Regions from separate parts of the Arthrobacter sp. SLBN-100 genome, predicted to be linked through region 4. Evidence: riboswitches for the same ligand, from Rfam matches in the RefSeq annotation. Region 4 holds a riboswitch; each other region holds the start of a gene.
What was found. Region 4 has a riboswitch for thiamine pyrophosphate ahead of FBY31_RS12080 (ECF transporter S component). Riboswitches for the same ligand answer to the same signal wherever they lie in the genome.

Region 1 (7,615 bases), 1.5 Mb from region 4:
CGACGGTCCGGCACATCAGGAGGCAGAATCCGCCACCCCGCCGTTCGGTTTCAGCCTAGTACACGGGCCCCGGCTGTCCGGGCATCGGCAGCCTTAGCGGACCGCGACCCGGATGCTGTTGCGCCAGGGATCCTCAAACCGCAGTTCCGCACCGGTGTGGTGGGCGGGCACCCCGGCGACCTTCAGCCGGTCAGCCAGCGCCCCGACGTCATCCCCGGCCGGAACCTCGATAAGCACCTCGCCAAGGCCCAACGTATCCTTGCGGGGACCGGCGCCGCGGCTGTTCCAGACGTTCATGGCCATGTGGTGGTGGTAGCGCCCGGCCGAGACAAAGAGTGCCTGCCCGTGCCAGCCCGCGGTTTTTTCGAACCCGAGGATGTCTACGTAGAAATCGCGGGCCCGCTGGACGTCGCCCACCTGGAGGTGGACATGGCCCACTCCCGCCACGGTTCCGCGCTGGCGCTCGAGGGACTCCTCGGTGAGGTGCTGCTCCAGGTAGCGCTGCGGCGGCAGGGCCAGGCTGTCCATCACCACGTCCGTACCGTTCCATGACCAGTTGCTCCTTGGGCGGTCCCAGTAGAGCTCAATCCCGTTGCCTTCGGGATCATTGAAGTAGAAGGCCTCGCTGACGAGGTGGTCGGCGCTGCCTGTGAAGGAGCGGGGCTCGAACTGCGCGGCAGTGGCGATGGTGGCGGCGAGGTCGGCCTGGTTCTCAAAAAGCAGGGCCGTGTGGAAGAGCCCCGCCTCTCCCCTGCCCGGGAGGTTCAGTCCGGGGGCGGGTGCAAGGTGGACCAGCGGCTTCTTGAGCCGGCCGAGGTAAAGCCCGCCGTCCTGTTCAGCAACAACCTCAAGGCCAAGGGCACGCTGGTAGTAGTCGGTCATGACCTTCATGTCGCCCACCTTGAGCATCACGGTGCCCATGGTGAGGTCGGCAGGAAGAAGATCCTGGGTGGCGGCTTCTGCAGTCATTGAAAACTCCCGGTGCTGTGGCCCGTCGGGTTGGTGGGCCTGTCACTATTAAAATTACTTGAAGCTTCAATTTATTCCAAGTGGCTTTCGTGACTTTGTGCCTCAGCGCATGATGCGCCCTCCCAGCACCACGTGGGCCAACTGCTGCACCGTTTCGGGAACCTGCCGCGGATCTTCCCTGCACAGTACGACGTCGGCCCGGGCACCTTCGTCGAGCGCTTCGGCGCCCAGCCACTCCCGCGCGCCCCAACACGCCGCGTCGAGGGCGGCGGTGACGGGAAGTCCGGCGTGGTGGAGAGCCAGGATTTCGTCCCCGATCCTTCCGTGCCGGATGACGCTGCCCGCGTCAGTACCGGCGTAGATCGTCGCCCCGGCCTCGAACGCCTCCGCCACCCGCTCCGCACGGCGTTCCCACAGTGCACGCATATGGGCCGCGTACCGGGGGAACTTGTGCTCCGCCTGCGCCGCGATGTCCGGAAAAGTGGCGATGTTGATGAGGGTGGGCACAATGGGAACACCCTGCTCAGCGAACCGCGGAAGGTGCCGGGGCAGCAGTCCGGTGGCATGTTCTATGCAGTCGATATCCGCGTCCAGCATCTGGTCCAGCGTTTCTTCAGCAAAGCAGTGCGCGGTGATCCGGGCGCCTTCGTCGTGCACCGCCTGGACGGCGTCCCTGACGACGGCGGCGGGAAACGACGGCGCCAGGTCACCGGCGCCGCGGTCTATCCAGTCCCCCACGAGCTTGACCCAGCCGTCGCCGTCGCGCGCCTGCTTCCGGACGGCTTCGACCAGCCCGTCGGGTTCCACTTCCTCCGCGAAGCCCCGGAGGTACCGGCGGGTCCTGGCAACATGCCTGCCGGCACGGAGCAGCATCGGGAAATCCCGGCCGCCCTGCATCCAGCGGGTGTCTGCCGGGGAACCCGCGTCCCGGACCAGCAGCGTGCCGGCCGCCAGGTCAGCCCGCGCCTGCCCCTCGGCAACCTCGGCATCCACGGGGCCGCCGGGGCCCAGGCCGATGTGGCAATGGGCATCCACGAAGCCCGGCAGGACCCAGCCGTCCAGCACGCGGTTCGGCCTGTGCTCCGGCCGCGTGAACGTCAACAGCCCGTCAACGGACCACAGGCCCCGCCGCTCACTATGGGGCCCGGTCAGCACCGGGCCGCTGAATTCGATAATCTGCGGCATCCGCGCTCCTCTTCCTCGCCAGTCAGGCTAGCACCGGCAATGTGACGGGGCCCTTCCCGAAGGCTGTGGTAGCTTCGTTCCTGACCACACGGGTGCCCTTGCAGGGGCTGAGATCGGGCTGACGCAGCCTGCGACCGTTGAACCTGTCCGGGTAATGCCGGCGAAGGAAGTGAGTATTCCTTGAGTACATCAAATGCACAGCTTAACCCTGCCCAAAATCAGTCCGGCACGGCGGCGGACGGCCAGGACCAGCCTCCTGTCACGCAGTCGCTGAAATCCCATTCCCTGGCGTTTGTCCAGGACGGGGCGGCCGGAATCCGGGTGCCGGTCACGGAAATAGCGCTGGCGGATTCACCGAATGGGCAGCCCAACGGCCCTTTCCGGGTCTACCGCACCGCCGGGCCGGGCAGTGATCCCGTCCGCGGCCTCACCCCGTTCCGCTCGGAGTGGATCGACGCCCGCGGCGACACGGAAACCTACGGCGGCCGCGGGCGGAATCTGCTCGACGACGGCCGCTCGGCTGTCCGCCGCGGGGCGGCCAGCGCGGAGTGGAAGGGCGCGCGGCCGGTGCCCCGCCGCGCCGTCGACGGTAAGACCGTGACCCAGATGCACTACGCACGGCAGGGTGTTATTACCCCGGAGATGCGGTTTGTGGCGTTGCGGGAAAACTGCGACGTCGAATTGGTCCGCAGTGAAGTAGAAGCCGGCCGGGCCATCATTCCCAACAACATCAACCATCCCGAGTCCGAGCCGATGATCATCGGCAAGGCATTCCTAGTGAAAATCAACGCGAACATCGGCAACTCGGCGGTCACCAGTTCGATTGCCGAGGAAGTAGACAAGCTGCAGTGGGCCACCCAGTGGGGCGCGGATACCGTGATGGACCTGTCCACCGGCGACGACATCCACACCACGAGGGAATGGATCATCCGCAACTCTCCGGTTCCGATCGGAACCGTCCCCATCTACCAGGCCCTCGAGAAGGTCAACGGCGAAGCGAACGCGCTCACCTGGGAGATTTTCCGCGACACCGTTATTGAGCAGTGCGAACAGGGCGTGGACTACATGACCATCCACGCCGGTGTCCTGCTCCGTTACGTTCCCCTGACCGCCAACCGGGTGACCGGGATCGTCTCCCGTGGTGGTTCCATCATGGCCGGCTGGTGCCTGGCGCACCACCAGGAGAACTTCCTCTACACGCACTTTGACGAGCTCTGCGAAATCTTTGCCAGGTACGACGTCGCGTTTTCCTTGGGTGACGGGCTGCGGCCGGGAGCGACGGCGGACGCCAACGATGCGGCGCAGTTCGCCGAACTGGATACGCTGGCCGAGCTGACGCAGCGCGCGTGGGAATACGACGTGCAGGTGATGGTGGAGGGCCCCGGCCATGTTCCGTTCCACCTGGTGAGGGAGAACGTCGAACGCCAGCAGGAGCTGTGCAAGGGCGCCCCGTTCTACACGCTGGGGCCGCTGGTCACCGATGTGGCGCCCGGCTATGACCACATCACGTCGGCCATCGGTGCCACCGAAATCGCCCGCTACGGCACGGCCATGCTGTGCTACGTCACCCCGAAGGAACACCTGGGCCTGCCCAACAAGGACGATGTCAAAACCGGGGTGATCACGTACAAGATCGCAGCCCACGCAGCCGACCTCGCCAAGGGCCACCCCGGTGCGCACGAACGCGATGACGCCCTGTCCAAGGCGCGGTTCGAGTTCCGCTGGCGCGACCAGTTTGCGTTGTCCCTGGACCCGGTGACGGCCGAGGCCTTCCATGACGAGACACTGCCTGCCGAACCGGCCAAGACAGCCCATTTCTGCTCCATGTGCGGTCCCAAGTTCTGCTCCATGCGGATCAGCCAGGATATCCGGGACGAATACGGTTCCGCCGCTTCGCAGGCGGCACTGGCTGAAGCTGCGGCGGGAATGCGCGGAAAGAGCGAGGAATTCCTGGCCGCCGGCGGCAAGGTCTACCTGCCGGAGCTGAGCGTCCCCGCCGGGGGCCAGGGCGTCAGGACGCCCTAGCCGCCTGCACCCTGCTCACGTCCCGGATGAAGGATCGGATGATGCGGTCCCCCTCCGGGGAGTCATGGGGCCGGTGCCCTCCCGCCGCTGTGCGGTGCAGGGCGCCGGTCTCCCGCAGGTACCCCGCAATCTCCTCGTACAGCGGCTCCCATCCCCCGGTGAGGACCAGGGTGGGCACGCCGGGAACAATGTGCAGCGGGGCCTCCCAGGCCGGCGCCTGCAGCCGGAGCCGCCTGGCGGAGCGCTTCTCCTCGGCCGTGGCCGGTTGCTGAAGATCCGTGGCATAGACGCGCCGGACGAACTCCCGCTGGAAATCCTGGTCGCTCATCTGGCGCCGGGCGTCGAACAGGGGCTGCATGAGGCCGATGTGGGCCGCGGTGGCCGGCAGTTCGGCGGTAAGCGACAGGCAGGCCGGCTCCACCAGCGTCAGGGAAAAGACCAGGTCGGGACGTTCAACGGCGGCCATCATGGCTGCAACAGCACCTTGGGAATGTGCCACAACATGCCCGCCGGCGGCGCCCCTGCCGTCATCGGCCAGTGACCGCAGCACAATCCTCGCGTCCTCCTCGAAGGAGGACTCAACGGGCTCGGCCACGGGGTCATAGCCGTGGCGGCGGAGGAACAGTGCGTCGTAGGACAGTGCCATCCCGTGCTGGCGCGGCCAGGCCGCGGAGCCGAAGCTGCCGGCGCCGTGCACGAACACTACCCTCTGCTTGAACATGACCCAACCCTATTCCACGGCACCGACATGTTAAGTCAGTAGCGCCAGGTGTCGTTTTCAGCGGTCAAAACGACACCTGGCGCTACTGAGTTGGACTGTTACTTTCCGAGGAACTTGTCGAAGCCCTTGGGCAGGTTCAGCTGCGAGGGATCGAAGTCGCCCCCCTGCTGGCCGAAAGCGGCACCGGTGGGAAGCGCCTTGGCTGCATTCGCGCGGCGGGCCTCGGCGTCCTTACGCTCCTGGGCAGCCTTGGCCGGGTTACCGGACTTGGCCTTCTTCTTGGGGGCGGCGTTCTTCGCGTTCTTCCGTGCGCCGCCGCCGGCCCCGGGCATACCCGGCATTCCGGGCATGCCGGGCATCCCGCCCTGGGCCATCTTCTTCATCATCTTCTGGGCCTGCGCAAAACGCTCCAGCAGGCCGTTCACCTCGGAAACGTGCACGCCGGAACCACGGGCGATGCGGGCGCGGCGTGAACCGTTGATGATCTTCGGTGCAAGGCGCTCATGCGGCGTCATGGACCGGACGATGGCTTCGACGCGGTCAATTTCCCGCTCGTCGAACTGCTCGAGCTGCTGGCGGATGTTCTGCGCGCCGGGCATCATCATGAGCATTTTCTTCATGGAGCCCATGTTGCGGATCTGCTGCATCTGGGCAAGGAAGTCCTCAAGGGTGAAGTCCTCCTGGTCGGCGAATTTCTTCGCCATCCTGGCAGCTTCGTCCTTGTCCCAGGATTTCTCGGCCTGCTCGATGAGCGTCAGGACGTCACCCATGTCGAGGATGCGGGAGGCCATCCGGTCCGGGTGGAAGAGTTCGAAATCGTCCAGGCCTTCGCCGGTGGACGCAAACATCACGGGCTTGCCGGTGACCGACGCGACCGAGAGGGCGGCACCGCCGCGGGCGTCGCCGTCGAGCTTTGACAGCACGATGCCGGTGAAGTTGACGCCCTCGTCGAAGGCGAGCGCGGTGTTCACCGCGTCCTGGCCAATCATCGAGTCAATAACGAACAGGACTTCATTGGGCACGATGGCGCGGCGGATCTGGCGTGCCTGCTCCATCATGTCCACATCGACGCCGAGTCGGCCGGCGGTGTCCACGATGACGACGTCGTGGAGCTTCTGGCGGGCTTCCTCAACACCGGCGCGGGCAACCTCCACCGGGTCCCCGGCGGGATGCTCCAGTTCGGAGGACGTGGCCCCCGGGTGGGGCGCGAAGACCGGTACTTTGGCCCGCTCGCCCACCACCTGGAGCTGGGTCACAGCGTTGGGGCGCTGCAGGTCACAGGCCACCAGCATGGGGCTGTGGCCCTGGGACTTCAGCCACTTGGACAGCTTGCCGGCGAGGGTGGTTTTACCGGCACCCTGGAGGCCCGCCAGCATGATGATGGTGGGGCCGTTCTTGGCGAGGCGGATCCGGCGGGTTTCGCCGCCCAGGATCTCCACGAGTTCCTCGTTGACGATCTTGACGATCTGCTGGCTCGGGTTCAGTGCCCCCGAAACCTCGGCGCCCAAGGCGCGTTCGCGCACGCGGCTGGTGAATTCACGGACTACAGGAACGGCAACGTCCGCGTCCAGGAGGGCACGGCGGATCTCCCGCACGGTGGCATCAACGTCTGCCTCAGTGAGGCGGCCTTTGCCGCGGAGATTCTTGAAGGTTGCTGTCAACCGGTCAGAGAGTGAATTGAACACGTGCCGTGCACTTCTTTCAGTGGATGATCGTGACTCGACTATCTAGGGTACCAAGCCGGCCCGCAAGGTGGCATGCTGGCGAAATGACGAGCCAAACAACGGTAAAAACCCTGCTCATCCTCGGCGCTTCCGGTGACCTCACCGGCAGGCTGCTCCTGCCGGGCCTCGCACGCCTTGCGGCCAACGGCCGGGCGGGCGGGTTGCGGCTCGTCGGGGCAGGCTCGGATCCCTGGACGCCGGAGCAATGGCGGGACAGGGTGCATCAGTCCTTCGCGGGGGCGGCGGAGTCGGCTGACCCCGCGGGACGAAGCGCCTTGGCGGACCTGGAAAAGGAAACCGTCTACCACCAGCTGGATGTCACCGCCAGCGGCGCCCTGGCCTCGCTGCTGGCCACCCTGGAGGGTCCCACGGCCGTCTATTTCGCGTTGCCGCCGCGTATCAGCCAACTGGCCTGCGAAACCCTCCGGCCGGAGCAGGTTCCGGCTGGCACCCGGCTGGTTATGGAAAAGCCCTTCGGTTCCAGCGAGGAATCCGCCCGTGCGCTGAACCAGACCCTGGTTCGCCTGGTCCCGGAGGACCACATCCACCGGGTGGACCACTTCCTGGGCAAGGCCACGGTGCTGAACATCCTGGGCCTGCGGTTCGCCAACAACTTCCTGGAGCCGGTCTGGAACCGGCATCACGTGGAAAAAGTGGAGATCATTTTCGACGAAGACCTCGCCCTTGAGGGCCGGGCACGCTATTACGACGGCGCAGGCGCACTGCGCGACATGATCCAGAGCCACCTCCTGCAGATTATGGCCCTGATGGCCATGGAGCCGCCGTCGAGCATCATTGAACGGGACCTGCGCGACGCCATTTCGACGGTCCTGCGCGCGGCCAGCGTCGGCGCACCCTTCACGGAGACCACGCACAGGGCGCGTTACACGGCCGGCACCGTGGCAGGAAAGGAAGTCCCGGACTACATCCGGGAGGAGGGCGTGGACGCGTCACGCGAAACCGAAACGCTCGCCCAGATCCAGGTACGAAT
Region 2 (7,615 bases), 1.6 Mb from region 4:
GGGATCCACCCGCCTGGAGGCGAAGAAGCAGCGCCGGCGCGAGTCGCGGGACACCGGCCGCCGCCGCACAGTCATCACCGAAGCGGAGTTCCTGGCCCGCCGCGAATCCGTGGACCGGCAGATGATCGTGCGCCAGCGCGACGACAGGATCCAGATCGCCGTCCTCGAAGACGGGGTCCTGGCCGAACATTTTGTGTCCAAGACGCAGCAGGACTCCCTGATCGGCAACGTTTACCTGGGCAAGGTCCAGAATGTGCTGCCGTCCATGGAAGCTGCCTTCGTGGACATCGGACGCGGCCGCAACGCCGTCCTGTACGCCGGTGAAGTGAACTGGGAAGCCGTTAACCTCGAAGGCAAGCAGCGCCGGATCGAAAACGCGCTGAAGTCGGGCGATACCGTCCTGGTCCAGGTGACCAAGGACCCCGTGGGCCACAAGGGCGCCCGCCTGACCAGCCAGATCTCCCTGCCCGGCCGCTACCTGGTGTACGTACCCGGCGGTTCCATGACCGGCATCTCCCGCAAGCTGCCCGACGTTGAACGCAACCGCCTCAAGCGCATCCTGAAGGACCGCCTTCCGGAGCAGGCCGGCGTTATTGTGCGTACCGCTGCGGAGGGTGCGTCCGAGGAAGAGCTGACGCACGACATCAACCGGCTGCGCGCCCAGTGGGAGGGCATCGAGAGCCAGTCGAAGTCCACCAAGATCCTTGCCCCGGAGCTGCTCTACGGCGAACCGGACCTCACCATCAAGGTGGTCCGCGACGTCTTCAACGAGGACTTTTCCAAGCTGATCGTCTCCGGCGAGGAAGCCTGGGACACCATCGAGGCGTATGTCACCTATGTGGCTCCGGACCTCGTGGGACGGCTCGAGAAGTGGACCAAGGACCAGGACATCTTTACCGCCTGGCGCATCGACGAGCAGATCCACAAGGCGCTGGAGCGGAAGGTCTTCCTTCCCTCCGGCGGTTCGCTGGTGATCGACCGCACCGAAGCCATGACCGTGGTGGACGTCAACACCGGCAAGTTCACCGGCAGCGGCGGCAACCTTGAAGAGACGGTAACGAAGAACAACCTCGAGGCTGCGGAGGAAGTGGTGCGCCAGCTCCGGCTCCGCGACATCGGCGGCATCATCGTCATCGACTTCATTGACATGGTCCTCGAATCCAACCGTGACCTTGTGCTGCGACGCCTCGTGGAGTGCCTGGGACGCGACCGCACCAAGCACCAGGTCGCGGAGGTTACCTCGCTTGGCCTGGTCCAGATGACGCGCAAGCGGATGGGTACCGGGCTGCTCGAAGTGTTCGGCGAGCAGTGCGAGGCGTGCGCGGGCCGCGGCGTCGTCACCCATGACGACCCCGTGGAGCACCGCCGGGCCAACATCGTGGCCGCCGAGCACCACGTTCAGCGCTCGGACAGCAGGCCCGAAGCCCGCAGCGAAGGCCACCGCCCCGACAGCCTGCGCCCGGATAACAACCAGTCCGCCGCCCGCCCGGACCGCAAGAGGCGCCGGGGCCGCAACGGCCAGGCGCCTGAAACAGCGCCCGCCGCCGCGGTCCAGATCCACACCGTCCACCCCGAACCCTCGGATGCGGAGCGGCACGCCAAGGCGGAAGCTACCAGGCTTGCCCTGGCCAACATCGCCGCCGCGGCGCACGCAGCGCACCTGCACGACGACGAAGTGGCGGCAGCCAGGCAGCAGGCTGCGGAGAAGCCTGATGCCACGCAGGTAGTCGAAAAGCGCGACGCCGATGCCCGTCCGGCCGCCGTGCTCACCTTCGGCGGCGAGAAGGTCGCGTTGCCGTTCGTTGAACACGCGGACGAGCAGCAGCCGCGGCCGGCCCTCACCCTGGACAGGCTCGCAGAAGCCTTCGCCCACCTCGGCCAGCCTGAAGCGGACACGGAAGCGCAGGCGGCGCAGGCAGAACCTGAGCTGAAGCCCCAGGCCGAGCAGGTGTCGCCGGTGTCCGAGCCCGCTCAGCAGCGCGTTGAAGCACCAGAGAAGGACTACAGCGACCACACGCTGGAGCAGCCGCGGCAGCGGCGGCCCCGGCGCCACCGCAGCGCCAGCCGTGCCCAGGGTGCTGCCAACGAAACCGCCGTGCAGCAGCACGAGAGCGTGGCTGTGGCCAGCACGGGCCATTCCCACCAGGCAAAAGCGCCCGAACCTGCCAGCGCCGGAAACCCGGCGGCTGCAAACACAGACGCTGCAGACACAGGCGCGGGCACGCCAGCTGCGAAGTCAGCGGACGCGCCCATCATCCTGGGCGTAGGGGTTCCGGCCTCGGAGCTCTAAAGGGGCCGAGAAACCCCGTCTTCAGCAGGTCATGCCCGGCCGGCCACCAACAGTGGCCGGCCGGGCATTCCTGTACCCGCGCTCAAACCGTTCCGGCGGCCGGCACAAGGAAAAAGCCCGGCTCCGCCGGTCGCAATGTGTCACCTGCTGCCTGCATCCGCCAAAAAAGCTAGGCTGGGAAACCGACACGGGGTGCCGCGCAGAGAGCCGGCTGAGATCCACACCCGTTGAACCTGTCCGGCTAGCACCGGCGAAGGGATGTCTCTTGTCTGCGACTCTTGCAATGCCCACTGCCACCCCGTCACCCGCCCCGGTAACATTCCATGCGCCCCCCGCGGCAGGGCGGCCTGTACCCCGGGTGCTTTCCATTGCCGGCTCCGATCCATCCGGCGGTGCCGGCATCCAGGCCGACCTCAAAAGCATCGCGGCATTCGGCGGCTACGGAATGGCCGCCATCACGGCCCTCACTGCCCAGAACACCCACGGCGTCCGGTCCGTGCACGTGCCGCCTGCCGACTTCCTGGCCGCGCAGCTGGACGCCATCAGCGACGACATCGGCATCGATGCCGTCAAGATCGGAATGCTCGGCAGCGCCGAGGTGATCGAGGCGGTGGGGGACTGGCTCCGGAAGGTTCGCCCCGCCGTCGTGGTCCTGGACCCGGTGATGGTTGCCACCAGCGGAGACCGGCTGCTGAAGGAGTCCGCCGAAGCCGCCCTGCACGCTCTCCTGCCGCTGGCCCACCTCATCACCCCCAACCTGGTTGAGCTCGCCATCCTTGTTGGCGGCGAAGTCCAGGGGAGCTGGGCCGGAGCCCTGGAGCAGGGCCGCGCGCTTTCCGCCGCTACCGGGGCTACCGTGCTGGTTAAAGGCGGACACCTGGACGGCAACGAGTGCCCGGACGCCCTGGTCAACACCGCGGGCGTGCTGTCCGCGGAAGTGGTGACGTTGCAGGGGGAGCGGGTGGCGACCCGCAACAGCCACGGCACGGGATGTTCGCTGTCCTCCGCGATGGCCACTGCACAGGCGCGGCTGGGTGACTGGGAGGCGTCGCTGCGCGAAGTGAAGCCCTGGCTGGCCGGGGCACTTGAAGCGTCCGGAACGCTGGAGGTGGGAAGCGGCAACGGCCCGGTCCACCACTTCCACCACCTGCAGCCGCTTCCGTCCGAAGGGAGCTTCGCCGCACAACTCTGGACCGAGGCCCGGCAGGACCTGGACGATATCCACGCGCTGGACTTCATCCGCGGCCTGGCTTCCGGCAGCCTGCAGGAGAAGGAGTTCGGGTATTACCTTGCGCAGGACGCCATCTACCTCAACGGCTATTCCCGCGTGCTGGCACGGGCGAGTGCCTTGGCGCCAACGGAGGCAGAACAGCTCTTTTGGGCCGGCTCAGCCAGGCAGTGCCTGGAGGTCGAGTCTGAACTGCACCGCTCCTGGCTGAGTACCCGCTCCGTCCAGCCTCAGCTCGGCCCGGTAACAAAGTCCTACGTTGACCACCTGACCGCCGCATCGGCGTCGGGCAGTTATGCTGTCCTGGCGGCCGCCGTCCTGCCCTGCTTCTGGCTCTACGCAGAGGTAGGCGCCACGCTGCACGCCCAGTTCCTCGCCGCCGGCGAACCCGCCGGACACCCGTACGCGGCCTGGCTGCGCACATATGCCGACGAAGACTTCGCGGCTGCCACCCGCCAAGCCATCGCCATCGTGGATGAGGCGGGGCGCAAGGCCTCGGCCGCGGACCGGCAGGCCATGATCACCGCATTCAAGCAGTCCTGCCGCCTCGAAGTGGACTTCTTCGACGCGCCGCGACTGTACTCCTGAACTGCTGCCCGCGGCCGGACCGGTACTATGGTGGGGCAGGGTGCGGACGCCGGACCTGAGCTGTGGTACCTATCACAGCAACCCGCCGGGAACCAGCCTCATTTGCGGCCGAAGACAGAATTAGCGTATTCTGGATCTTCGGTGCTTACGCCAACACTTGGGTTATGACCCCACGGCGTTGAGGCACAGCGAGAAACCAGGCTTTTGATAGTCGGTTCCGCACGCAAATTTAGTTATAAACGTCGAGAGAAGTGAGTTCCCAAGTGGTGTACGCGATTGTCCGCGCAGGCGGCCGGCAAGAGAAGGTTTCCGTCGGAGACTTCGTTACCCTGAACCGCGTCGCCGGTGGGGCTGGCAGCACCATTCAGCTGCCCGCGCTGCTCCTGGTTGACGGTGACAAGGTCACCTCTGCCGCTGCTGACCTGGCCAAGGTAACTGTTACGGCTGAGATCCTGAACGACCTCCGTGGTCCGAAGATTGTCATCCAGAAGTTCAAGAACAAGACCGGTTACAAGAAGCGCCAGGGTCACCGTCAGGAACTGACCAAGGTCAAGATCACCGGTATCCAGTAACCTTCGTTACTGTTCAGGTTTTTCAGCAGATTCCCCAGAATTTAGAGGCAGGCATTTCAGATGGCACATAAAAAGGGCGCGAGCTCCACTCGCAACGGTCGTGATTCCAACGCTCAGTACCTCGGCGTCAAGCGCTTCGGCGGCCAGGTAGTTTCCGCAGGCGAAATCATCGTCCGCCAGCGCGGCACCCACTTCCACCCGGGCGCCGGCGTTGGCCGTGGCGGCGACGACACCCTGTTCGCACTGACCCCGGGAGCCGTTGAATTCGGTACCCGCCGCGGTCGTCGCGTCGTCAACATCGTTGCTGCTGCAGCTGCAGAGTAACAAACAGTTCTGAAGCGGTGGAGCGGGCCAGTTGGTCCGCTCCACTGTTCTTTTAACCGCATTACAATCTTCTTGGCGCCCCGCGGCGTCCAGGAAACAGCATTGAGGAGATCCACGTGGCCAGCTTTGTAGACCGGGTAGTACTGCACGTATCCGGCGGTAACGGCGGCAACGGGTGCGTCTCCGTCCACCGTGAGAAGTTCAAGCCGCTGGGCGGTCCCGACGGCGGCGACGGCGGCAATGGCGGCGACGTTATCCTGCGCGTGGATCACCAGACCACCACCCTCCTCGACTACCACCACGCACCCCACCGCCACGCCACCAATGGAGGTCCGGGCATGGGCGACTGGCGCGGCGGCAAGAACGGCGAGACGCTCATCCTCCCCGTCCCCGACGGCACGGTTGTTAAGTCCAAGGACGGCACGGTGCTCGCGGACCTGGTGGGCGAAGGCGCCCAGTACGTGGCGGCGGCCGGCGGAATCGGAGGCCTGGGCAACGCTGCGCTCTCGTCCCAGAAGCGGCGCGCCCCAGGTTTCGCCCTGCTCGGTATCGAAGGCGAATCCAGCGACATCGTGCTGGAGCTCAAGTCCATCGCGGACATCGCCCTGGTGGGTTTCCCCTCCGCCGGCAAGTCCAGCCTCATCGCTGCCATGTCGGCGGCACGGCCCAAAATCGCCGACTATCCGTTCACCACGCTGGTTCCCAACCTGGGCGTCGTCCAGGCAGGGGATGTCCGCTTCACCATCGCGGACGTTCCGGGCCTCATTGAGGGCGCCAGCGAGGGCAAGGGCCTCGGCCACCACTTCCTGCGCCACGTGGAGCGCTGCGCCGCGCTGGTCCACGTCCTGGACTGCGGCACCCTTGAATCGGACCGCGACCCCCTCTCGGACCTGGCCGTCATTGAGGCCGAGCTCGAAAAGTACGCGGTGGACATGAGCTATGCCGGCCAGGACGGCGACGTGGTTCCGCTGAACCACCGCCCCCGCCTGGTGGCTTTGAACAAGGTGGACCTGCCTGACGGCAAGGACATGGCCGATTTCGTTCGTCCGGAGCTTGAATCCCGCGGCTACCAGGTGTTTGAAGTGTCAGCCACCAGCCACGAGGGCCTGCGCCAGCTGGGCTTTGCCATGGCCGGGATCGTCAAGGCCGCGCGCGATGCCGTGGCCGCCGCCCCGCCCAAGGTCCAGCCGGCCGTACTGCGGCCGCGTGCTGTCAATGAGTCCGGCTTCAAGATCCGCCGTGAGGAGAAGGGCCTCGAGCCGCTGTTCCGCATCCTCGGGGAAAAGCCGGAGCGCTGGGTCAAGCAGACAGACTTCACCAACGAGGAAGCCATCGGCTACCTCGCAGACCGCCTGGCCAAGCTGGGCGTGGAGACCGAACTGTTCAAGCAGGGTGCAAAGCCCGGCGACACCGTAGTGATCGGCGGGGATGACGGCGTGGTCTTCGACTGGGAGCCCACCATGATGGCCGGTGCGGAGCTCCTGGCGTCGCCGCGCGGCACTGACGTCCGTTTCGCCGATATCGGCGACCGCCCCACCCGCGGCCAGAAGCGCGAAGAGCAGCAGGAACGCAGGGACGCCAAGGCCGCCGCACGGGCCGAACTTGAGGCAGAACGCAAGGCCGGCATCTGGACCGAGTCCGTGAGCAGCCGGCGGGTCGCCAAGCCACTCAAGGAGAGTGGACTGGACGCAGACAATGAGTTCTAGGGCGGCAGCCGCGGCGCCGCTTCCCCGGTGCGTGAACAGGAGCGTGCTCGCCAACGCGGGCCGGATCGTGGTCAAGGTCGGTTCGTCGTCGCTGACCAGCATCAAGGGCGGCATCTCCGAGGAGTCATTGACTGCTCTCGCTGACGCCCTCGCAGCCAAGCGCAATACAGGTACGGAGATCATCCTCGTGTCCTCCGGCGCCATCGCAGCCGGCCTGGCACCCCTGGGCCTGGCCAAGCGCCCCCGCGACCTCGCCACCCAGCAGGCTGCGGCCAGCGTGGGGCAGGGCCTGCTCATGGCCCGCTACACCCAGGCCTTCGGAGCGCACGGTGTGACCGTCAGCCAAGTGCTGCTCACGGCCGAGGACCTGATGCGGCGCAGCCAGCACACCAACGCCTTCCGGGCCCTGGACCGGCTGCTGAACCTCGGCGTGGTTCCGGTCGTCAACGAAAACGACACCGTGGCCACGCACGAAATCCGCTTCGGGGACAACGACCGGCTCGCCGCCCTGGTGGCCCACTTGGTACGGGCCGACGCGCTGGTGCTGCTGTCCGACGTCGACTCCCTGTACGACGGACCGCCGGCCCTTGGCGCAAGAAGGATCCCGCTCGTTGAAGGCCCCCACGACCTCGAAGGCGTGTCCATCGGCAAGGCCGGCAAAGCCGGCGTGGGGACCGGCGGCATGCAGACCAAAGTCGAGGCAGCCACCATGGCCGCCGGCTCCGGAATCCACGCCCTGCTCACTTCAACGCCCAACGCTGCCGCAGCCCTCAACGGTGAGGACGTGGGGACCTGGTTCACCGTTAATGGAGCCCGCAAGCCCGTCCGCCTGTTGTGGCTGGCGCACGTGGCATCCGTGCAGGGCCGCCTTGTCCTGGACGACGGCGCGGTCAAGGCAGTGCGGCAC
Region 3 (7,615 bases), 1.2 Mb from region 4:
GGCCGGGGGTGCCCACCACAACCTCCACGCCCTTCTTCAGGGCTTCCACCTGGGGCTCATAGGCACGGCCGCCATAAATGGTGGCGATGCGCGCGTTCCGCTTGCGGGAAGCCGTTTGCAGATCATTGGCCACCTGCACCGCGAGTTCGCGGGTGGGAACAATGACCAGGGCCTGCGGCGCGCCGGGGACCGCGAGCTTTTCGTAGCCGGGATCGTCCTGGCCCACCACGCGCTGGAGGGCGGGGATGCCGAAACCGAGGGTCTTGCCGGTACCGGTCTTGGCCTGGCCGATGATGTCGTGGCCGGACAGGGCTACCGGCAGGGTCATGGCCTGGATGGGGAAGGGGTGGGTGATCCCGGCGTCGGCCAGGGATTCCACGATATCGGCGCGCACGTTGTAGTCCGCGAAGGATTTTTCCGCAATCTCGTGGGGCTTCTCGTCCGAGATGATGGTCTCTTCGGGCTCGATGGTTTCGGTGCCGGACTCGTCGGTCAGAAGCTGGTGGGTATGCAATTCACTCACTGGGGAGTTTCCTTATTCATTTGGGCAATGGCGCTGCCTGCTCAACGGGCCTGCCGCAAGGCGGTTCCGGAGCACGCTCGGGCGCGCACGCAATTCCAGTGGAAGCCGATCGCGGGCTATCTAAATGCTGGCACTGGGGACCAGCGGGTAAATCTCAAGATCGCGTAGGGGCGGGCTTGTTGGTTTCAAATCAAGGAAATCAACGACCGGGCATCCATTTCTACTTCTTCAGTCTAGCCGCAGGGAGCCGAAATACCGGCTTCCGGCGCCTTCCGGCCCTTCAGGGGGCAGATGGCACCAGCTCGAAATGGACTTCGCGTGTTGCGATATCCGAAGAGACCAGGCGCACCCGGACCTTGGTTCCGGGCTCCAGCTCACCGGCGCAGCGGGCCGTCACGGCGGGGTCCGGGATCTGGATGATCCCCGAACCGCCGTTCCCGTTGCCGTTCCCGTTCTTGCCGTTCCCGTTCTTCCCGTTGCCGTTCCCGTTTTTGCCGTTTTGCGGCTTCGACCCAGAAATAACGATCGCTTCGAACTCCTGGCCCACGTGGTTGACCAGCAGCGCAGCCTCCACCGTGTCCAGGGCCATCCGCTCCATCCGTGACGCCAACTGGTCCGATCCCGCCATGATCTCCGGCAAAGTTGGCAGGGCTTCCCGTGCCCAGCCCGGCACCTTCCCGCCGTTGCTCAAGGCCTCGCAGATGACCAGGACAAAGCGGTCCACCAGGCGGCGCAACGGCGCAGTGGTATGCGCGTAGGCGGCGCCGATGGCGGACTGGACGCCGTCTTCCGGCACTGATCCGTCAAAGGCCGTGTAGGCGGCGCCGCGGAACAGCATGCCGGCGGAGTGCATGATGGCCAGCTGGCGGGGATCCGTTGGGTCCAGGCTGCGCAGGTATTCCCCGTAACTGACTTCGCCGTCCCAGGGCTTGCCCAGGGCTTCAGTCTGCAGCCGGAAATGGTTCAGGGAGCGCTCATCCGGGGACGGCATGGTGCGCAGGATGCCGACCTTCCCCGTGAGCATGAGCCGGGCGGCCGCCATTCCGGTCATCAACGAGATCTGCGCGTTCCAGTCCTCCACGGGAAGCTGGGGAGCAGCGTCAATCCGGTAGCCGCCGTCCGGCAGCTGGACGATCTCCTGGTCGGGCATGTTCAGGCTGGCGCCGCCGCGGGCCCGCTCCAGCTCCACACGCTTGAGCCCCACCTCTCTAAGGAGCCGCAGCACCGGCGGGGCCGTGCCGTCGTCGAGTTGCGCCTGGGCGCCTTTGTAGCTGAGCTTGGCCCGGCTGCGGATACGCGCCCGCCTGACGGCAGCGGACCTGACCTCGGCGGCGTTGTCGAGGTGGAAATCCCAGACGAACGCAGAGCAGTCCTGGCCAGGAAGGAGGCTGCCGGCCTGTTCGCTGATGATTTCCGGATGCAGCGGGATCCGCCCGTCGGGGGCGTAGAACGTCTGCCCGCGGCGGCGTGTTTCCGCATCCAAAGGCCCGCCGGGGGTCACGAATGCGGGCACGTCCGCGATGGCGTAGAGCACGTGGTACCCGTCGGCGTCGGGCTCTATGAACAGTGCCTGGTCCAGGTCGGTGGAGGACGCGGGATCGATGGTGACGAACTCGACGGCAGTCAGGTCGTAGGCGGGGAGCTGCAGGGATTCCACGGCTGCTTTGGCGTCGGCCACGGCATCATCGGGGTAGGCCGCCGGCAGCTCCAGCTCGGCCCGCAGAGCACCGAGCGCCGCCTCTAGCGCGTTCTTGTGCTCGTGGACGTTGGGAGCCAGCCGATGGTGTGACACGAAAATCAGCCTAGCTCGAATTCCGGCGATAATGCAGGCACCCGGGCGGTGAGCGGCAAAGGGTAATGCGCCGCGTAACGAGGGTCAGGAACCGGGTGCATCCAAGGCGGCAAGGAGCGAAGCGGCGGCGGCTGCGGGGTCCTCGGCTTCGGTGATGGCCCGGACCACCACGATCCGGCGGGCGCCTGCTTCCACTACCTGCTCCACGTTGCCGTGGCCGATGCCGCCGATCGCAAACCAGGGGACACCGCCGTCGGACTGTCCTTCCTGCCCTGAGGCACGCGCAGCCCCGGCGGCGTACTTCACCAGCTCAAGCCCCACGGCGGCCCGCCCCGGTTTGGTGGGCGTTGCCCACACCGGGCCCACGCAGAAGTAGTCCAGCCCCGCCGGCCCGGCGGCCGCCGCGAGGGCCGCGTCCACTTGCCCGGGAGTGTGGCTTGACAGGCCGATGGCCGCGTTGCCGTTGAGCAGGGTCCGCGCGGCGGCCAGGGGGAGGTCCTTCTGGCCGACGTGGAATACCGGGGCCCCGGACAGCACTGCGATGTCGGCCCGGTCGTTGACGGCCCACAGCCGGCCGTGCCGCTCCGCCGTTTCCTTCAGGACGGCCAGCAGTTCCAACTCCTCGGCGGCCTCGATGGTTTTGTCCCGGAGCTGGATGATGTCCACGCCGCCGGCAAACGCCGCATCCACGAACTGTTCGAAATCGCCGCGGTCCTTCCGGGCGTCCGTGCAGAGGTACAGGCGCGCTGTGCTCAGACCGTTGCTGATCTTGGTGGTGCTCAGGACATCGGTGGCGGCGGCTGGAGTGTGGGACACATTCATGGGGGCAAGCCTAGTTCCTCTACACTTGCCTCGTACTGCGGGAGCCCGCGGCAGCTGTCACAAAGCGCCGGGCTGAGAGGGCGTCAGAGCCGACCGCTTGACCTGATCCGGCTAATACCGGCGTAGGGAAGGAGACACATGGGCGCACCATCGAACCCGGGCGCAATGGAACCGCTATCCGCGCCGCCCGTCGGCACCATCCGTGCCGATGTCGCCGTCATCGGCGGCGGAGTGATCGGCCATGGCATTGCCTGGGAGGCGCAACGCTCGGGACGTTCCGTAGTGGTCATCGATGACGCTCCGGGTTCCGGGGCCAGCTGGGCGGCCGCCGGGATGCTGGCCCCGGTCAGCGAGCTGCACTACCAGGAAGAGGACCTCCTCGAGCTGATGCTGGACGCGTCGGCCCGCTGGCCCGCCTTCGTGGCCGGCCTCCGCGAAGCGTCAGGGGCTGATCCGGGATACATCACGACGCCGACCCTTGCCGTGGGTGCCGACGCCGCCGACCGCCGTGCCCTGATGGACCTGCGCGCGGTGCAGCAGGCCAACGGACTCGCCGTGGAACCGCTCACTGTCCGCGAAGCCCGCAAACGGGAGCCCCTGCTTAGCCCGGCCATCGCCTGCGCGCTGGACACCCCGGCTGACCACCAGGTGGACCCGCGGCTGCTGGTGGACTGCCTGCGGCGCGCGCTCGCCGGCCACGGCGTGAACGGAACCAGGGACGAAGCTGCCCGCAGCGGAACCAGACAGGATGGCGCAGCAGCAGCCGGCGCCGTCGACGGTTACTCGGTGCCGGACAAAGCGGCTGCGCTGCTGTGGCAGGACGGCGCCGTTGCCGGCGTGCAGTTGGTCGGCGGGGGAACCGTGCTGGCCGGCGAAACGGTAGTGGCGAACGGGCTGCACGCGGCAGAACTGGGGTCCCTCCCGGCAGGCCTGCATCTTCCGTTGCGGCCCGTCTTCGGGGAGATCCTGCGGCTCGCAGTGCCCCCGCATCTGCGGCCGCTGGTGGTGTCCACCGTCCGGGGCCTGGTGCATGGCGTGCCGGTGTATATCGTTCCCCGCCGGGACGGCACGGTGGTCATCGGGGCAACCCAGCGCGAGGACGCGCCCTCCGCAACCGGTGCAGTTTCCGCCGGCGGCGTCTACCAGCTCCTCCGCGACGCGCAGGTGCTGGTTCCCGCCGTCGCCGAACTTGAACTGCTGGAGTGCACCGTCCGGGCCCGTCCCGGAACGCCGGACAACGCACCGCTGCTGGGCCGGATACCCGTTCGAGGCGGCGCGGGCCAGGCCGGCGGACACGTTCCGGGCCTTATCATCGCCACCGGGTTCTTCCGCCACGGGGTCCTCCTGACCCCGGCCGCAGCCGCCATCTGCAGGGACCTCATGGACGGCCGCGAGGACGCCCGCTGGGCGCCTTTCAGCCCTGCCCGCTTTTCCGGCGCCGCAACTGCCAGTGCCTCAGCTACCCGCGCCGCCAGCGGCGGCCTTAGCCACCAACCGCCCACAAAGGAAACAGTATGAATATCACCTTGAACGGAACCCGGCACCCGGTGCCGGACGGTGCTTCCATCACCCTGCTCGTCAGCCAGGTCACCGGCCGCCCCCTTGGTCCGGACGGCCAGGCCACGGACGGGCAGAAACTCGGCGTGGCCGTGGCACACAACGCCCAGGTAGTGCCGCGCAGCCAGTGGTTCGCCACTGCGCTCGCGGACGGCGACGAGGTTGAACTCGTCACGGCAGTGCAGGGAGGCTGACCCATGAGCGAAACCATCACCACCGCAGCCCCCTCCGTGCTGCAGGATCCGCTGGTCATTCACGGCGTGGAACTGGATTCCCGGCTCATTATGGGCACCGGCGGCGCGCCCAGCCTGGACGGCCTGGGCGCAGCGCTCCTTGCCTCCGGTACCTGCCTGACCACGGTGGCCATGCGCCGCTACTCTCCGGCGGAGACAGGCTCGCTGTTCCAGCTGCTCGTGGACCACGGCATCCGGGTGCTGCCCAACACGGCCGGCTGCTTCACGGCCCGGGACGCCGTGCTGACGGCTGAACTGGCACGTGAGGCGCTGGAAACGGACTGGGTGAAGCTGGAAGTCATCGCCGACGAACAGACCCTCCTGCCGGACGCCGTCGAACTGGTGGACGCCACCGAACAGCTCGTCAACAGGGGCTTCAAGGTGTTCGCGTACACCAACGATGATCCTGTCCTGGCCCTCCGGCTCGAGAACCTCGGGGCCACGGCCGTGATGCCGCTCGGGGCGCCCATCGGCACCGGGCTTGGCATCCTGAACCCGCACAACATCGAGCTGATTGTGTCCCGGGCCTCGGTCCCGGTTGTCCTGGACGCGGGAATCGGAACTGCCTCGGACGCGGCCCTGGCCATGGAATTGGGCTGCGACGCAGTACTGCTGGCAACGGCGGTGACCCGGGCGCAGAATCCTGCGGTGATGGGGGAGGCCTTCAAACACGCGGTGATCGCCGGTAGGCTGGCGAAAGCGGCCGGCAGGATACCGCGCCGCGAACATGCACTGGCGTCGTCGGCCATGGAAGGCCGGGCAGAATTCCTGTAGCCCGTCCGGAGCACCGGCGGCAGTCCAGCCAGCGTACGACCGAAGAGGAGCAGCCATGGCCGCCACAGACGTTCTTTCCCCCGAACGGCTCGAGGACGCCCTGGCCGTCCTGCCGCACTGGCGCCATCACGAGGGCGCCCTCGTGACGGTGTACAAAATGCCGACGTCCGCTGCCGCACTTGAGCTGATTGCCGCCGTCGGGCGCCTCGCCGAGGAACAAAACCACCACCCGGACCTCGACTGGCGGTACAACAGGGTATTCCTCCGCTACACATCGCATGACGCCGGGGGAGAGGTGACCGCCCGCGACGTCGGGGCGGCTGAGGCAGTGAGCGAAGCCGCCGCCGCGGTCCATGCCGTCGCAGAGCCGGCCAAGCACCCCGCCGGTGCTTAAACGCCCGTGGCCACCGCCCTGGGGCAGTGGCCACGGGATGTGCCTGATGGTGTTCTTCCGGCTAGAGCTTCAGCGCCGCCGTGAGCCGTTCCAGATCCCGTTTGGCACGGGTGCGGCCCAGGTAGACGACTGCCGCCACCGCCGCTGCTGATCCGAGCACCATGGGCAGGATCCACGGCATCCAGGTCAGCCCGGGAAGGTACCCGAAACCTGCGGCCATCAGGATGATCCAGCTCAACGCTCCCACAGCCACGGCAACTCCGGCCGGCACGCCAACACCGTATTTGGTGTGGCGTTTGTCGTTGGCCCAGACGATGAAACCTGCGGCGGCGGTCACCAGCACCACGATGGTCAACGAAAGCATGGCCCTCCTCTGAAATGCTCGCCTTAGTGGAAGGTCGGGGGCTAGAACTGGCCGAAACCTACGCGGCGGACTTCTTCGGCACCGATTTCCACGTACGCCAGTGCCTTGCCGGGAACAATGATGAGGCGTCCCTTGTCATCCTTCAGGCGCAGGTCGCCGCCGTTGCTGATGGCTTCCTGGACGACCTTGGCCACTGAGTCTGCGTCATCGTTTGACTCCAGCACAATTTCGCGGGCAACGTTCTGCACGCCGATCTTAATTTCCACAGGGGGCCTCCCAGCCAGTTCACGTTTCTCGGGTTATATCTTATTTGTAGTCTAGGACTCTTTGGGGAAGCGAGAGATTCCGCGCCAAGCTAAACGGTAGATGAGGTCACTCGCCACATCGAGGTCCAGGTTGCCGTCCGTTTCGAGCCAGTATCGGGCGCTGACCTGGGCCATGCCGGCAAGTCCGCGCCCCAGCAGCTCGGCCTCCAGGTGCGGAAGTTTGGTGTCCTCTGCGATGACGCGGGCAATGGCATCGGCAAATGTACGGTTGAAGGTTTCCAGCCGTGAGCTGACATCGGGATCATTGATGAGGTCCGACTCGAAAACCAGCCGGTGGGCCTGGTCATCGCTGGCAATGAACTGGAAATAGGCCCGCATGACGGCCTGCACCCGTTCGTCGTTGTCCGTGGTGGAGTTCAGTGCCCCGAGCATGAGGTCGGTCAGGGATGCCAGATGGCTTTCGAGCAGGGCCAGGTACAGCTCCCGCTTCGAAGGAAAGTGCTGGTACAGGACGGGCTTGCTGACGTGGGCAGTCTCGGCGATCTCATCCATGGCCGCGCCGTGGTAGCCGTTGGCCACAAAAACTTCCTGCGCTGCGGAAAGGAGTTGTGCGCGTCTCTCGTCCCTGGGAAGCCGGGCGGACCGTTGCCCGGCGGGGCGCGAGGCGGCTTGCGGTTCGCCTGCGGACGGGCGGCCGGCCCGTGCTTCATGGACCACAGTTGTCCTTCTTTCCCTTGCAGTTACCCCCACTCTACTTCGGGGTAATATGACCCGGCGGTATCCCGGGGCATACATTGAAGTATGGCTTCGACATCCACCGCAAATGTTTCAACAGTTTCACTGGCTCCGCTGGTTGAACCGGCAGGTGAGCTCACTCCCGCAGAGGTGGA
Region 4 (7,615 bases):
TCATGCTGCCGCCGGTACTGCCGCCCTCAGCGAGGTCATCCCGTTCTCCCAACAGGCCAGGAGGTGGGTGGAAAGCCTGCCGTCGACGGCCATTACCGCCGTCGCTCCAAACAGGACGTCCGCGAACAGCCCGGGCTCGGCCTCCACCAGGCCGCCTGCCAGGTCGCGCCCGGCGATCTGCTCGTGCACAGCGTCGGCTTCGACATGTTCGTCAAAGTAGTGGGTTACGTCAGCGTCGAAACCGTGCCGCCGGAAGCCGTTGCCGTACAGCCGGTTCGGCTGGGAGGAGGTCATCTCGTAGATGGCCAGGTGCCCGGTAATCGCCCCGCGGAGCCGGCGGTTCAATCCGAAGAGGGACATCATGTTTACTGCGGCGAGGGAAACGGCGGGAACAGCGTCGACGTAAGCGCCGTAACGGTGGTCCATGCCCAGTCCCCGCAGGGTACGGGCAAACAGGGCGCTGTGCATGCGTTCGGGGCGTCCGCCGCCGTACTCGTCGGCCTGGATCTCCACGAGGGCAGCCTTGGGCCTGCCGGTGAGGCGGGGAATGGCCCAGGTGTGCGGATCGGCTTCCTTGAGCTGGTAGATGGACTTGTGGATCAGGAACTCCTTGAGCTGGTCCAGCGTCGCCTTCTTGGCCACAAAGCGGGAGACGCTGGGCCCGGTGTCGGTGGCAGCGAGGCCGAAGAGGATGTCCGCCACTGCATCGCTGGTCAGCTCCGGAGCGGGCGGCAGGGTCACGCCCTCGGCAGCGGAGGCTGCGGCAGACCGGAGCGCCACCTCAAACGGCCCCTCAACCAGGCGGCGGACCTGGATCAGCCCGGGTTCCCACTCCCACTCATCGCTCACGCCTTCCAGCCCGGAGTAGTGCAGCTCGTAGAGGCAGAAAAGGGCCAGCTGGACGTCGTCGTCCCCGATGATGTCACCGGATGCCGCCGCTTGCCGGGTGACCAGCAGGCGCAGTTCCTCGACGGCGGAGGCTCCCTCGTCGCTGCCGGGCATGTAGGCGAGGGCCTCAAACAGGGTACTGGTGAGGGGACCTCGAGGCTTCGGGATCTTCATGATGCTCCTTTGGGCGGTGGGCGTTGCTGCCGGTGCTGCGTCTTCGACAGCCGGCTTCGGTTGCGTGCTCAGGTCTCGTTGCCCGCGTCCGGGTCGCGGGAGGGGGTGACGGGGACGGTTTTTGGCGACAACAGGATGGCCAGGGCGATCATGGCAAGGCCCAATGCCAGGTGCAGCCAGTTGTCCGCATTGTTCTCGGGAAGGAAGTTCGCCGGCAGGTCGTCACCTATCAACAGGCCGTAGAGCCACAGGAACAGATAGGCCACGCCCCCATATATGAGGAAGTTCCTCCCCTGCCGGTGGGTCCTGGCCATCACCAGGCCCGCGATACCGAAGACAAGGTGCACGGCGTTGTGCAGTACCGAGACCTGGAAGATGCCGAACAGCTCTGCTCCAGAGCCAGGTCCGGCGAAGCCGAGGGAACCGTAGTTGGCGGTAATGCCCGGAATGAAGCCCACAATTCCCAGCAGCAGGAAAAGGGCGCCCGCGGCGCGGGTGGCCTTCTGCAGGCCGGTCCTCGCTGCGGTGGTGCGGGTGCTGACCGCCATAACCTGTACTCCTCAAAAGCCGGGAACAATATAGTAAGCATGATTACTAATAAAAGCTAAGCGCGCTTCCTACCCGTTTTTGATGAGCGGCTTGAGCATAGGGCGCTTTATCAGCCAGCGATCCGGGCGCCTTGGCAGCCAGCGCGGCGGCGCTTTCGCAGCGGCGTCGCCAGCGCTCACCCCTCCGGACCGTTCCACGTATAAGGGTTCGAGTGGTTCCCGCCGTGCCTGCCCTGCTCAAACCCCTGCTGCCAGGCCTTCCCGACGGCGGCCACAAGCTCGGCGAGCAGGGGATAGTAGGGGTGGTCCGGGCCGATGAAGATCATCTCGTCCTCGGCTTTGTCCACCGCCGCCCGCACCAGGTTTTCCTCCACGGGACCGCTCAAGGTGCCCTCCTCGCCAAAAACCCGGCGTCAGCTCAGGCCGAATGCCAGCCCAAGCCCGCCGCCAGTCCAAACCGTTGCCAACGAAGGCCGTGTTAATCCAGGCCCCGCGTCAGTCCGCGCCCATGGAGCCAAGGACATCGCGCAGGGCCTGCACCACCAGGTTGTGGTCCTGCACCTGGGGCAGCCCTGAAACAGTCACGGTGGCTACCGCACCCACCCCTGTGACATAGACCGGAAAGGAGCCCCCGTGGGCTGCGTACAGACGCTGGTCGAACCAGCCCTGGTCCTCGATCCTCCCGCCGTGGAGCCGTCCGCGGAGCCCTACCAGCAAGGACGGCACCTCGTACCGGGCGGCGGTGCGCTGTTTGGCCCGGATCCAGTGCTCGTTGTCCGGGGTGGCGCCAGGCAGGGCGACATGGAACAGGACCTGTTCACCCTTGGTGATGTCGATGGCAATGGGGAACTGGTCCTCCTTGCCCAGTTCCACCAGCAGCAGCCCCAGGTTCAGCGCATCGTCCATGGAGAAACGGGGAAACTGGAGCTCCCGGATTTCACCCTCGATCCGGGCGATGAGCCCTTGCATGGAGCCCTCCAGCTGGGTGTCATCCGAGTCGGGATCGAACTCGGTCATATCCGGCGAATTGGCAGTCATGGCCCACAATCTACCCCTCCTCGGGTGTAAACTGGACCACGCCCAGCAGGGCTACTTATTTACCTACAGAATCATTCAACGACAGGGGAGCGCCGCCGTCGGGCATTTCTGGCCATGCCAGGATCCGCAGGTGGGCGCTGAGAGTGCGGACAGCCGCAGACCCTCGAACCTGATCCGGTTAGTACCGGCGCAAGGGAGTCGAGTTCTCGAAGTGTGTCCGGCCGCGGCAGCAGTGCCGGTCGCGTCCACTTTCCCCTCCTGTTCCTCAGGAGGATCACATGGCAACAACAGCAGTAAAGAAGAACACCAGCAAGTCCTGGCGCGTCGTGGACATCGTGGTGGCGGCCTTGATCGCCATCGCCGGCGGCGTCATCTTCTGGGCCTGGTCCCAAGGGGCTGCCGCAGTCTCGGCCCCCATGAACGCCGTCTACCCGCCCCTGACCGGCCTGATCGCCGGCGGCTGGATGATTCCGGCGGTCCTGGGCATGCTCATCGTCCGCAAACCGGGCGCCGCGCTGTTCTGCGAGACCGTCGCCGCTACCGGTGAACTGCTGATGGGGTCGCAGTACGGCGCCTCCGTGCTTTTCTCCGGCTTTGTCCAGGGCCTGGGTGCAGAGATCATTTTCGCCATCTTCGTCTACAAGAAGTTCAACCTGCCGGTATCCCTGCTGGCCGGTGCCGGTGCGGGCCTGTTCTGCGGCCTGAACGACTCCTTCGCGCCGTGGGGCTGGAATATCGCCTACTCGGGCGGGGACAAGCTGGCGTACATCATCTTCACGGCCATCTCGGGCGCCATCATTGCCGGTGCGCTGTCCTGGATCGCCACGCGCGGCCTGGCGAAGACCGGAGTCCTGAGCTCCTTCGCTTCGCGGAAGGCAGCAACGGAGCCCGTCTTCTCCTGATGACCGCTACCTCCCATCACGGGGCATCGATTGCGGCGCGTGCGGCTGCCATCAGCGCCCGCGGCTGGGGCTGGCGGCATGCCGGCCGGGCCAAGCCCGCAGTACGTGCCCTTGACCTGGACATCCAGCCGGGGGAGCGCGTGCTCCTCCTCGGTCCGTCCGGGGCGGGCAAGTCCACCCTCCTGCATGCTTTGGCGGGGGTCCTGGGCGATGTGAATGACGACGGCGGCGAGGCGGGCGATTCCGACGAGTCCGGTTCGTTGCTGGTTGACGGAGCCTACCCACGTGAGCAGCGGGGCCGCGCCGGCCTGATGCAGCAGGACCCGGAGACGCAGGTGGTGCTTTCCCGGGTGGGTGACGACGTCGCCTTCGGTGCGGAGAACCTTGCTGTGCCCCGGGATGACATCTGGGCCCGCGTGCACGAGGCGCTGGCCGACGTCGGCCTGTCCCACCTGCCGCTGGACCACCCGACGTCGGCCCTGTCCGGCGGGCAGAAACAGCGGCTCGCGCTCGCGGGCATCCTTGCCATGCGGCCCGGGCTGATCCTCCTCGACGAGCCGACCGCGAACCTGGACCCCGCGGGGGTGATTGAGGTCCGCGATGCGGTGGCGCGTTGCCTGGAGAAGACCGGGGCGACCCTGGTGGTGGTGGAGCACCGGGTGTCCGTATGGAAGGACCTGGTGGACCGGATTGTGGTGCTGCAGCCCGGTACGTCCACCGATTCAGCCGTGCTTCTGGACGGCCCGCCGGACCGCGTGCTCAATGAGGCCCGGAGCATGCTGATTACTGCTGGAGTATGGGTGCCCGGGTATGTTCCGGAAACCCGGCGCCGGCGGGAGCCCGCTCCAGGGACCGGCGATCTCCTGCTCGCCGCCGAGGAACTGGCGGTCTCGCGGGAGCGGGCCCGCCGCAAGGGATTCCGGAAGCTGCCGCCGGAACCGGTGCAGCAGGACATCTCGGCGCAGGTCCGGGCAGGGCAGGCGCTGGCCGTCACGGGGCCCAACGGCGCAGGAAAGTCCACTTTCGCCTTGACCCTTGCCGGGCTGCTTGAGCCTGTTGCCGGCAAGGTCTCCGCCACCCTGGCCCTCAGCCGGGGTGCCGGTATTGATCCTTACCAGTGGAAGGCGGAGCAGCTGATCGAGCGTGTGGGCACCGTTTTCCAGGAGCCCGAGCACCAGTTCGTCACGGGGAAAGTGCTGGACGAACTTCGGTTTGGCCCGCGGCATCTTGGCCACGGGATGGAGCGCGTGGATGAGCTGCTGGAGCGGCTGCGGCTGACGGAGCTCGTTGATGCCAACCCGTATACGCTCTCGGGCGGCGAGAAACGGCGGCTTTCCGTGGCTACGGTCCTGGCCGCGCATCCGCAGGTCCTGGTCCTGGACGAGCCCACGTTCGGCCAGGATGCCAACACCTGGGCTGAGCTGGCCTCGTTCCTGTCCGAGTTGCTGGAGGCCGGCACCGCGGTGGTTTCGGTGACTCATGATGCCGAGTTCACGGCAGCCCTGGGCGGGACGGAACTGCGATTGGCCGCGGCGCAGGCGGTGGCATCATGAGGCAGGAGCTGAACCTGCAGGGAAACCGTGCCCTGCTGACCCGGGCCAATCCGCTGAGCAAGTTCGCTGCCGTCTTCCTGGTGACCGCTGTGCTGGCGCTCTCCATCGACTGGGTATCCGCCTCAGTGGCGCTCGCTGGTGAACTCCTGCTGTTTCCGCTGGCCGGTCTCACCCTCACGCTGCTGTGGCAGCGGGGGTGGCCGCTGATCATCGCCGCAGCCGTGGGCGGCTGGAGCACCTCCATCCTGGCGCCGGACAGCGGAAAGACGCTGCTCGACGTCGGCATCTGGACCATGAGCGAAGGCTCGCTGGAGCGGGGGGCGGGGTTTATGCTGCGGGGGCTGGCAATTGCGCTGCCGGCGGTGCTGCTGATGAGCTGCACCGACCCCACCGACTTGGCCGACGCGCTGGCACAAAAGGCACGGCTTCCGCACCGGTTCGTGCTGGGTACCTTGGCGGCCATGCGCCTGGTGGGGCTGTTGGCTGAAGAGTGGCAGACCATCGGCATGGCCCGGCGTGCCCGCGGGGTGGGCTCGCGGGGCAGCGCCCTGCAGCGGATCAAGGCGACGCTTGGGCAGAGTTTCGGCCTGCTGGTTCAGGCCATCCGGCGCGCGTCGCGGCTGGCGGTGACCATGGAGGCGCGCGGCTTCGGCGGGGGAACCCGGACCTGGGCGCGCGAGTCTAAGTACAGCAGGTTGGATGTGTGGGTGCTGGGCGGCGGCGTGCTGATGGCCGGTGCTGCCTTTGCTGCCGCGCTGTTGGCAGGCACCTGGAACATGGTGTGGCTGGGCAGTTGACCGGGGGCTTCGCCCGCCTTTCTCTCTGGTAGTGCAGCGTATGGGGCTTTTCTATCGCATGTAGTGGGTAAACATATGCCTGTTATGGCTCCCGAGGGGGAACGTGCCCCGGTCAATAACTCATTTATGATATATTTCCTGCATGACGCAAGAGACCGCGGAACATGTTGCCGCCATGCTTCGGGATGCCCGGAGCGAGAAGGGCTGGACCCAAGGCCAGCTGGCCTCGGAGCTGGGCACCAGCCAGAGTGCCATTGCCCGGATGGAGCAGGGCAAGCAGAACCTGAGCCTGAAGATGATCCAGCGCCTGGAGACAATCTTCGGCCGAAGCATTGTCAACGTGGGTAAACCCCAAATGACGCACCTCCGCGTAGAGGGCGGGCGGACCCTGTCCGGGGCTGTAGATGTCAACAGCAGCAAGAATGCCGGTGTCGCGCTGCTGTGCGCCAGCCTCATCAACCGCGGCACCACCATTCTTCGCCGTCTTGCCCGCATCGAGGAAGTCAACCGCATCGTCGAAGTGCTCACCAGCATCGGCGTGGAATGCACCTGGCTTAATGACACCGACCTTCAACTCCGCCGGCCGGACGTCCTGGACCTTGAAGCCATGGACGTGGAAGCCGCCCGCCGCACCCGCAGCGTCATTATGCTGCTGGGGCCACTTATGGATGAGTCCTCGGAATTCCGCCTTCCGTACGCGGGCGGTTGTGACTTGGGTACCCGTACAGTGGAGCCGCACATGCAGGCGTTGCGCCAGTTCGGTCTCAGTGTGGAAGCAACCCAGGGCTTCTACATCGTGCAGGCACCTTCTGCCGATACCCGCGACCGTTCCTTTGTCCTGAGTGAGCGCGGTGATACCGTCACCGAGAACGCCATCATGGCAGCGGCGCACCGGGAGGGGACAACCGTGATCCGCAACGCCAGCCCCAACTACATGGTGCAGGACCTGTGCTTCTACCTGCAGATGCTCGGCGTAAGCATTGACGGCGTTGGCACCACCACGTTGAAGATCACCGGCCGTTCCATGATCAATGCCGAGATCGAGTACTTCCCGTCCGAGGACCCCATCGAGGCCATGAGCCTCATCACCGCGGGTATCGTCACCAATTCCGAGGTGACCATCCGCCGGGTGCCTATCGAGTTCATGGAGATCGAGCTGGCCACGCTGGAGCAGATGGGCCAGCAACTGGAGATCTCGGGCGAGTACATGGCCCGCAACGGCCGGACCCGGCTGGTGGACGTCACCACCAAACCGTCCGAACTGCATGCCCCCGAGGACAAGATCCACCCCATGCCGTTCCCGGGCCTGAACATCGATAACCTGCCGTTCTTTGCCGTGATCGCAGCGAACGCGGGCGGGCAGACCATGATCCACGACTGGGTCTACGAAAACCGGGCCATCTACCTGACCGAGCTCAACCGGTTGGGGGCGCAGGTTCAGTTGCTCGACCCACACCGCATCTACGTCAACGGGCCCACCAAGTGGCGTGCTGCAGAGGTTGGATGCCCACCGGCTCTCCGCCCTGCGGCCTGCCTGCTGCTGGCGATGCTTGCAGCAAGGGGCGTGTCCGAACTGCGGAACATTTACGTCATCGAGCGTGGTTACGAGGACCTGGCAGAGCGGCTTAACACCATCGGGGCCAAGGTGGAGTACTTCCAGGACTGACCATCCACGCTTCGTCATGAAGTGTTGAAGGCCGTCAAAAGGCCCTGCC

Region 1: linked by a shared signal. The riboswitch ahead of thiC (phosphomethylpyrimidine synthase ThiC) and the one ahead of FBY31_RS12080 (ECF transporter S component) in region 4 are both predicted to bind thiamine pyrophosphate.
Region 2: linked by a shared signal. The riboswitch ahead of FBY31_RS04565 (bifunctional hydroxymethylpyrimidine kinase/phosphomethylpyrimidine kinase) and the one ahead of FBY31_RS12080 (ECF transporter S component) in region 4 are both predicted to bind thiamine pyrophosphate.
Region 3: linked by a shared signal. The riboswitch ahead of FBY31_RS06635 (FAD-dependent oxidoreductase) and the one ahead of FBY31_RS12080 (ECF transporter S component) in region 4 are both predicted to bind thiamine pyrophosphate.

The regions. Positions count from the first base shown of each region.
Region 1 covers NZ_VFMY01000001.1:1,071,070-1,078,684, forward strand. Annotated here, with positions in the region: gene FBY31_RS05020 (VOC family protein) at 94-969, opposite strand; gene FBY31_RS05025 (amidohydrolase family protein) at 1,072-2,154, opposite strand; TPP riboswitch at 2,233-2,340, shown strand; gene thiC (phosphomethylpyrimidine synthase ThiC) at 2,335-4,179, shown strand; gene FBY31_RS05035 (alpha/beta fold hydrolase) at 4,166-4,900, opposite strand; gene ffh (signal recognition particle protein) at 4,999-6,585, opposite strand; gene FBY31_RS05045 (glucose-6-phosphate dehydrogenase) at 6,669-7,615, shown strand, end outside.
Region 2 covers NZ_VFMY01000001.1:974,475-982,089, reverse strand. Annotated here, with positions in the region: gene FBY31_RS04570 (Rne/Rng family ribonuclease) at 1-2,290, shown strand, start outside; TPP riboswitch at 2,469-2,566, shown strand; gene FBY31_RS04565 (bifunctional hydroxymethylpyrimidine kinase/phosphomethylpyrimidine kinase) at 2,574-4,106, shown strand; gene rplU (50S ribosomal protein L21) at 4,370-4,678, shown strand; gene rpmA (50S ribosomal protein L27) at 4,739-5,002, shown strand; gene obgE (GTPase ObgE) at 5,119-6,708, shown strand; gene proB (glutamate 5-kinase) at 6,698-7,615, shown strand, end outside.
Region 3 covers NZ_VFMY01000001.1:1,432,988-1,440,602, reverse strand. Annotated here, with positions in the region: gene FBY31_RS06650 (DEAD/DEAH box helicase) at 1-523, opposite strand, end outside; gene FBY31_RS06645 (RNB domain-containing ribonuclease) at 804-2,315, opposite strand; gene thiE (thiamine phosphate synthase) at 2,400-3,137, opposite strand; TPP riboswitch at 3,165-3,283, shown strand; gene FBY31_RS06635 (FAD-dependent oxidoreductase) at 3,276-4,655, shown strand; gene thiS (sulfur carrier protein ThiS) at 4,652-4,888, shown strand; gene FBY31_RS06625 (thiazole synthase) at 4,892-5,701, shown strand; gene FBY31_RS06620 (4a-hydroxytetrahydrobiopterin dehydratase) at 5,757-6,095, shown strand; gene FBY31_RS06615 (hypothetical protein) at 6,157-6,459, opposite strand; gene FBY31_RS06610 (DUF3107 domain-containing protein) at 6,501-6,725, opposite strand; gene FBY31_RS06605 (TetR/AcrR family transcriptional regulator) at 6,777-7,442, opposite strand; gene moeB (molybdopterin-synthase adenylyltransferase MoeB) at 7,527-7,615, shown strand, end outside.
Region 4 covers NZ_VFMY01000001.1:2,584,412-2,592,026, reverse strand. Annotated here, with positions in the region: gene FBY31_RS12100 (iron-containing redox enzyme family protein) at 1-1,062, opposite strand; gene FBY31_RS12105 (glycosyltransferase) at 1-52, opposite strand, end outside; gene FBY31_RS12095 (DUF4383 domain-containing protein) at 1,131-1,610, opposite strand; gene FBY31_RS12090 (hypothetical protein) at 1,787-1,996, opposite strand; gene FBY31_RS12085 (heme-degrading domain-containing protein) at 2,106-2,648, opposite strand; TPP riboswitch at 2,722-2,862, shown strand; gene FBY31_RS12080 (ECF transporter S component) at 2,927-3,550, shown strand; gene FBY31_RS12075 (ABC transporter ATP-binding protein) at 3,550-5,103, shown strand; gene FBY31_RS12070 (energy-coupling factor transporter transmembrane component T family protein) at 5,100-5,900, shown strand; gene FBY31_RS12065 (UDP-N-acetylglucosamine 1-carboxyvinyltransferase) at 6,043-7,566, shown strand.